Regions from separate parts of the Neobacillus sp. NPDC093127 genome, predicted to be linked through region 1. Evidence: a T-box and tRNA genes for the amino acid it is inferred to sense, from the RefSeq annotation. Region 1 holds a T-box; the other holds one or more tRNA genes.
What was found. The T-box of region 1 lies ahead of lysS (lysine--tRNA ligase). A T-box ahead of a tRNA ligase gene usually reads a tRNA of that ligase, here a tRNA-Lys.
Positions count from the first base shown of each region.

Region 2: it has a tRNA-Lys gene. The T-box ahead of lysS (lysine--tRNA ligase) is inferred to sense a tRNA for this amino acid. The anticodon was not compared.

Region 1 covers NZ_JBIVOP010000023.1:2,512-6,667, forward strand. Annotated here, with positions in the region: gene lysS (lysine--tRNA ligase) at 725-2,185, opposite strand; T-box leader at 2,283-2,549, opposite strand; gene ACIQCO_RS23265 (hypothetical protein) at 2,734-2,916, opposite strand; gene ACIQCO_RS23270 (DinB family protein) at 2,931-3,440, opposite strand; gene ACIQCO_RS23275 (DUF3888 domain-containing protein) at 3,723-4,085, opposite strand.
Region 2 covers NZ_JBIVOP010000033.1:7,944-12,099, reverse strand. Annotated here, with positions in the region: gene dnaB (replicative DNA helicase) at 1-647, shown strand, start outside; gene ACIQCO_RS26540 (adenylosuccinate synthase) at 838-2,130, shown strand; tRNA gene ACIQCO_RS26535 (tRNA-Lys) at 2,388-2,463, shown strand; tRNA gene ACIQCO_RS26530 (tRNA-Glu) at 2,477-2,548, shown strand; tRNA gene ACIQCO_RS26525 (tRNA-Asp) at 2,557-2,633, shown strand; tRNA gene ACIQCO_RS26520 (tRNA-Phe) at 2,641-2,713, shown strand; gene ACIQCO_RS26515 (uracil-xanthine permease family protein) at 2,820-3,989, opposite strand.

The sequences.
Region 1 (4,156 bases):
TTGGCCTTACATTTCTCCAGTTTTAAAAATTTTTTATCGCAACTCTGCCGTGCAATTAATTCATCAAGAATTTTCCTGGCATCTTTGCCTCCATCCTGCGTTGATATATGCCTCGATTATTTTTTCATACTGTTTATCATAGTAAAATTTTTCATCTTTCATTATTTCAAAAACTTTATCAAAATATTGAGTTGCTTCTCGCTGTTTGGTTCACATAACCAATTCATTTACAACTGTCATATTAACCACCTTTAAAAGTACGATTAACCATATTATACCTGGAACTGCTTCTTCAACTACCTGCCCGGTAGTGAAAATCGAGTAGAGGGAAAATAATTAATTATTTTCGCCCCTCTCACACCACCGTACGTACGGTTCCGTATACGGCGGTTCAATTTATATTACAGTGTGTACTTTTAGATAATGTTCTAAAGCAGAAGGAAGTCCCCTCTGCTTTAGTCTTTTATTTGAGATTGCTCTTTGTACGACTTTCGATAATCCGATATACCGATAACCTCTTCTACAGAAAGTTAGTCCTTTCCCCTCTTCCTCAGGAATCCCTAATTTAACAAGCGATTTGATTTGTTTTTTCCTTGGACTATCGCACCCGTTAGTTGAGTAAGGAACTGTCCCCTAAAAACTTTATTGTTCGATAATTAGGTGGTAACCGGGGTTACAGTCCACCACCTATAACAAAATATTGAATACTATTATTGGGGGTCCACTATAGTTTTTTAGTTAATGGAAATAAAACACAATCTTTTATTGTATCACTATCCGTTAGAACCATTAATAAGCGTTCAATTCCAAACCCCCAACCAGAAATGGGCGGCATTCCATATTCCATAGCTGTTAGATAATCTTCATCCATCTCCATAGCTTCTGAATCTCCATTACTTTTAAGATGGGCTTGAGCCTCCAGCCTTCTTCTTTGTTCAAGTGGGTCAACTAGCTCTGAATAGGCATTTATAATTTCCGCACCATTCACCACTAATTGGAACCGGTCTGTAAGAGCTGGGTTTTGATCATTGGCTCTAGCTAGTGGGGATAAATCAATAGGGTGCTTGATTAAAAATGTCGGTTTAACTAGTAGTGGTCGACACATTTTCTTGTAAAGAAGATCAATAAAATTACCTCTCCCTAAAGATTTAATGTCGGAATGTTCTAAGTTGATATTTTTCCTCAACGTTTCTTGATATAAATCTATAACATCAGGATATAGGTCTATATCAATCTCCGTGTCTTTTAAGATTAAATCCCTGAAAGAGACAATGTCCCATTCTAGTGAAAAGTTTATCGTTTGACCCTGGATGGTAATGGTAGTTGTATTAAAGGTTTGATCCAAAACAAACAGAACCATATCTCGCATTAATTTCATTGTATCCTCATAATTCCAGTATGCCGCATATCCTTCAACCATTGTAAATTCTTGAAGATGTTGGGGACTAATCCCCTCGTTTCTAAAACACTTTGCAAATTCAAATACTTTGGTAAAACCACCTACAATTAACCTTTTTAAATAGGTTTCCGGTGCAATTCGTAAATTTAATTCAGTATCTAAAGAGTTATGATAGGTTCTAAAAGGTTTAGCTAAAGCCCCCGAGGAAGTATGCTGTAAAACTGGTGTTTCTACCTCTAAGAATTCCTGGTCCTCAAAGAATCTGCGAATGGCACGTACCATTTTGGTTCTCGCTAGCAAACGACTTTGTGTGTCTTTTGTCATCATTAAATCTAAATAACGCTGTCTATAGCGAAGTTCAACGTTGCTTAAACCGTGCCATTTTTCTGGAAGAGTCCGCAACGCCTTCCCAAGAAACACATAGCTTTCGATTCGAAGTGTTTTCTCATTCGTTTTAGTCGTATACATACATCCTTCCACACCGATAAAATCTCCTATATCCAATAAATTATGAAATTGATTAAAAGGTTCCTCGCCAATCTCATCCTTTTTCAAAAGAAGTTGTAAGCTTCCTTGTATGTTTGAAATAGTAATAAAAATTAATTTGCTGAAGTTTCTAATACTCATTATTCTTCCGGCTACTCGGACTCCAGAAGTTCCGTCTTCCAGTTGAGTGGCTACATAAAGTTCATAATTTGTAGAAAACCTTTCAGGATATACTGGAATCCCCTGCGATTTTAAAGTCTCTAATTTCTCTATTCTAAAAGCAGTTTGTTCATTACTCATTCTTTTCGCTCCAGTCTTTTAGTTTGATTATAAGGATTTTTAATTATGGATTTATACTTCTAAACAACAAAAAAACTCCCACCCCCAAGATTTTCATCTTGAGGACGAGAGTTTATAGCTCCGCGGTACCACCTCAGTTTATTAATATGTCACCATATCAACCTTTTCGGGTACAGCAATTTTTAATAATTGATTATACCCTATCTCTTTAACGGGAGATCCCGTCGCAGTATCACTAAAAACGTTCTTAGATCCGTGCGAAGCTCCAAGCATTTTTTCATTAAGATCATTATTACTCCATTCCACCTACCGGAGCTCTCTGGAAATAATTAATCAAAATTACTCTTCTCTTCATAGCCGTATATTCCGTATTAATTGAAAATATCTTAGCCTAAATAAATGGTTTAGTCAATTGCTATAGAGGATTTATTTTCTTGTTCAACTAAACTCCCGTTAGTCGAATAAGAAAAAGGCTGTTTTTTTGCATCCAGATCTTAAAGGAAAGCATCCGTTGTTGAATAAGCTTATACCCAATTTATTAATCTGGACTATTTTAAAATTAGTTGCCCATTGAAGTTTTTTAAATCCTCAATTACTTCCTTTTGATGATTGTCCCAAAATTGATTTGTACCTTTAGGAATGCTATCTAATGAGAAAAATTCAGCGTTTTTACTTTCATCAGTTTCTTTAATGGTAGTTCCAGCAATAAATGAGAAATTAGGTTTTTTCATTAATAGAAAAAGACTTATAAGTATTTATCACTAATCACTTTCATATGGTGTAACTCGTGCCCGACAATACCATATGCAATGGTACCTACCGAAACTGGGCTGTTCATTACAGTTCCATTACGAACCCACGCTGCATCATCAATGGTTGAAATAAGGCTTAACGTGTTGGAGCGTACCGTGTCTAAACCAGCTATTAACTGCTCCCAGGATAATTTGTTGAAGTTTGCCGCAGAAACGTATTGATCCTGATCCATTGCTGGGAGTGGTGCACTTTCATTTCGTGCAATGGCAAGCATTCGATACGACATCACACGTTCCGAGTCGGTCATATGCCCAATCACTTCTTTTAAAGTCCATTTCCCTGGTGCGTACGCCTTCCTTGCTGACTTCTCTGATACGCTGCTTAAGAGGGTAATGGTCTCAGTTCGTTGCTTACTAAGTATTTCTTCAATATCTCCATCTGGCACAAGACTAACATACCTATAATGCTCTGGATTTTCAATAAATAATGGTCGTGGACGCACAAGAATCCTCCTCATCGGAAAAGTTAATTATGGTTCTAGGCTAATATTCGACTGTCAAGAAGATATTTCCTTTATTTTTGATATTTAATTTCATTACCGCAAAATAATTGCAAATTAAACAACTTTATTATCTCTGTACAACTGATTTATGCAGTTAACATAATACAGATAATAATGGATTAATTCACTTTTTATTCCACTAACCTGCCACGTTAGCTCAATAAAGAAAGGAGCTGCCACAGGCAACCCCTTTGATTAACTCTTGTACACGGTAGTTGTAGTTCAAGGATATGTTTTCAAGTGTTTATAACTAATCAGTTTACCTCTTGTATTTATCACAACCTCATCTTCCCCATAACTGTTATGAGCACGATAATAGGGGTACACCTTCAACGTTATCTCATATAATCCACCAATTCCATACAACTGTTTTATTTTAAGAATTTCTGTGTCATAGGAAGCCCAAGTAAGACCTTCTGGTGCATTTTTGTCGTTCTTATAAATTTCAGTAATTGCTTTATCTACTGGTTCTCTATTGCTACTTATAAGTGCCATTTTTAGCGTTTCACATAATTCTGTATCAGCTTCATTTATTGTTTTCGCATTAACCCTTGTGTAAGTAATCACTAAAAACATTCCAATCATAACTATAATTGCAAGTTTTTTCGTAAGAATCACCTCATTTTAGTTTCCTAAGAACTAAGATGATTTATTCA
Region 2 (4,156 bases), on a different contig from region 1:
TCTTTAGTCTTGAGATGGGTGCTGAGCAGCTTGTCATGCGTCTCTTGTGCGCTGAAGGGAATATCGATGCGCAAAGGCTTCGTACCGGATCGCTGACAGAGGATGACTGGGGAAAGCTGACGATGGCGATGGGAAGCTTGTCAAACACGGGAATCTTTATTGATGATACCCCCGGCGTTCGCGTCGGTGATATTCGCTCTAAATGCCGCCGCTTAAAGCAAGAGCATGGCTTAGGGATGATTTTAATTGACTATTTGCAGCTTATTTTAGGGAGCGGCCGTTCTGGTGAAAACCGTCAGCAGGAAGTATCGGAAATTTCCCGCTCGCTTAAGCAATTGGCTCGTGAGCTGCAAGTCCCTGTAATTGCCCTTTCCCAGCTTTCCCGTGGTGTCGAGCAGCGTCAGGATAAACGCCCGATGATGTCTGATATTCGTGAATCAGGAAGTATTGAGCAGGATGCCGATATCGTTGCCTTCTTATATCGTGACGATTACTATGATAAAGAATCAGAGAATAAGAATATTATTGAAATTATCATTGCTAAGCAGCGTAACGGTCCAACTGGTACTGTTTCACTAGCCTTTGTGAAGGAATATAATAAATTCGTCAACATTGAGACTCGTTATGAATCTCCTCCAGGAGCATAAAGTCGATATGAAAAGTCAGCCTAATACTATGGCTGGCTTTTTTTATTTTTATAGATTGCTATATATACGAACATATTTAGTATTTTTATATAAAATGTTCGTGTTTTATTGATTTTTAAGTGGGAAGTTGTTAAACTATGGTGGTGTTAATAAATAAAAACGGGAAACAAAAATTTCGGAGGTGCGTTAAATGTCATCAGTAGTGGTTGTTGGTACGCAGTGGGGAGACGAGGGCAAGGGAAAGATTACTGACTTTTTGTCTGAAAATGCAGAGGTAATTGCGCGTTATCAAGGTGGAAACAATGCAGGCCACACCATCAAATTTAACGGAGAAACCTACAAATTACACTTAATTCCGTCGGGGATTTTTAATAAAGAAAAAATAAGCGTAATCGGTAATGGAATGGTTGTTGATCCCAAAGCGCTGGTTACGGAATTGGCCTATTTACATGAAAAGGGCGTTACAACTGAGAATCTTCGGATAAGTAATCGTGCCCATGTGATCCTTCCTTATCATTTAAAATTGGATGAAGTGGAAGAAGAAAGTAAGGGCGCTAATAAGATTGGTACGACGAAAAAGGGAATTGGCCCTGCCTATATGGACAAGGCCGCCCGCGTCGGAATCCGGATTGCTGATTTGCTTGAGCGTGATGTGTTTGAGGAAAAGCTGGAGCGGAACCTTGCTGAGAAAAACCGCTTATTTGAACGGATTTATGAGACTGCCGGCTTTAAGAAAGAAGAAATCTTAGATGAATATTTTGAGTATGGGCAGCAGATTAAGCAATATGTCTGTGATACATCAGTCGTGTTAAATGATGCCCTAGATGAAGGTAAGCGGGTCCTCTTTGAAGGTGCTCAGGGTGTTATGTTAGATATTGACCAAGGTACGTACCCGTTTGTTACATCGTCTAACCCGGTTGCTGGAGGAGTGACGATTGGTTCAGGTGTTGGACCATCTAAAATCACCCATGCCGTTGGCGTTTGTAAGGCCTACACTTCCCGTGTCGGGGACGGACCGTTCCCTACTGAGCTGCATGATGAAACGGGAAATCGCATCCGTGAGGTTGGGCGTGAATACGGTACTACAACAGGACGTCCGCGCCGTGTCGGCTGGTTTGATAGCGTCGTCGTTCGTCATGCCCGCCGTGTCAGCGGGTTAACGGATCTTTCCCTTAATTCGATTGACGTCTTAACTGGTATTGAAACGTTGAAAATATGTACGGCCTATCGCTATAGAGGCGAACTCATTACAGAGTATCCGGCGAGCTTAAAGGTATTGGCGGAGTGTGAACCTGTTTATGAAGAACTTCCAGGCTGGACGGAGGATGTTACAGGCGTTAAATCATTAGATGAATTGCCTGCCAATGCCCGCCATTATATTGAGCGTGTCACCCAGCTTACAGGAGTTCCGCTGACAACCTTCTCTGTCGGCCCAGATCGAAACCAAACAAACGTCGTCCGCAGCCCTTGGAGACAGATCTAAATCAATTTTAAAGGAGCCCTCATTTTGGGGGCTTTCATTTATTTTAAAAATTTTTTAAAAAAAGTATTGCCTTAAATCTATTATCCATGCTATTATAAAAAGCGTCGTCACAATACGACATAAAGCGAGCCATTAGCTCAGTTGGTAGAGCAGATTGCGGACTTCTTGAATAGGCTTCCGCGGGCAATCTGCGAGAAATTCCGCAAGGGATTTTGAGCATCCGGCAGAAATCGAAGTTTAGGTAACAATTTGTGTACGAGCCATTAGCTCAGTTGGTAGAGCATCTGACTTTTAATCAGAGGGTCGAAGGTTCGAGTCCTTCATGGCTCACCATTTTTAAAAATATGGCCCCTTGGTCAAGTGGTTAAGACACCTCCCTTTCACGGAGGTAACACGGGTTCGAATCCCGTAGGGGTCATTGGTTTTGGTCTGGTAGTTCAGTTGGTTAGAATGCCTGCCTGTCACGCAGGAGGTCGCGGGTTCGAGTCCCGTCCAGACCGCCACTAAAGTGGCTCAGTAGCTCAGTCGGTAGAGCAAAGGACTGAAAATCCTTGTGTCGGCGGTTCGATTCCGTCCTGAGCCATAAAAAAAGAAGCATTCAATAAACATAAAATGGCTTAGTTCACTTGAACTAAGCCATTTTTTATATTTGATTTGCAAACTTTACTTGAAATTATGTTTATTTCATTTTACCGTTCGTTCTTTGTCGTAAAATCGGGTACGAGCCAATAGATGAGCAATCCGGCAATGGTAGCATAGGCGATACCATTATGGGCATAGCCAACCCCGATAATGAAGATGATCGCGACGATGACCAAATTTTTCATATTCGCCAGACTCACTTTTTCCTCAATGAGATGACGGATCCCCATTGCAGCAATCATACCAAACAACAGGATACATATGCCGCCCATCACTGCAACTGGAATGGATTGAATAACAGCTCCAACTTTAGCGAACAAGCCAAGAAGAATGGCAATAACAGCAGCGCCTTGAATAATCCGACTGGAAAACTGGCGTGTGATGGCTAGAACTCCGAGGTTTTCCGCGTAAGTTGTTTGTGCAGGTCCGCCGATGAAGCCCGAGATTAATGTTGCAATGCCATTCCCCCATAGGATGCTTGAAAATCCAGGATTCTTTGTCACATCTTTTCCTGTAATCTCATTTAGCACAAACATATGTCCAAGGTCTTCGATGATGGTAACCAGTGCTATCGGCGCCATTCCGAGGATCACGACCCACGTGAATTCCGGCATGACAACATGCGGAAGAGCAAAGGTCGGTGCAGTGGCAATGGTATGAAATTCAACAAACCCACGCACCGCAGCATATGCATACCCTACTGCAAGACCGATGATGAGTGGAAAGAGGCGGATCACCTTTGTGCCCGCAAGCGTTGCGATGACCGCTGCCAGAAGGCTGACGATTGCGACATCCCAATGGGTTGAAGCCATGCTGGTCACCGCCGTGGTTGCTAGCGAAAGACCAATAATACTTACAACAGGTCCGACGACAACTGCAGGAATTACTTTGCGGACTTTTTCAAAACCGACAAAGGAAATGATCATAGATACAATGGCATAAACAATGGAAACGCTTATAAGACCTGCAACGGCTTGACCAGGTGAATGTAACTCCCCCACATACAACGCAAGCGGAGCAATAAAGGCAAAAGATGAACCTAGATACGTAGGAACCTTTCCGCGTGTAATTAGATGGAAAACCAATGTTCCTAAACCACTGGCAATAAGTGCACTTCCTGGATCAAGCCCAGTTAGTGCCGGCACCAAAATTGTTGCACCAAACATCGCAAACAAATGCTGGAATGATAATGGTATTGCGCTTAAAAATTTTTTCAATCGTTTTCCCCCCTTTAATAGTTCCTTCATATATCATATATTTTTACTATTTATTTTTAGAATAAATTTAAAAAGTATTTTCTATATATTTCGATTTTAAATCAATGGGTATTGTTACAAAAATGAAACAAACCTCCCTTTATTTTACAAATAATCCCCGAAGTTTG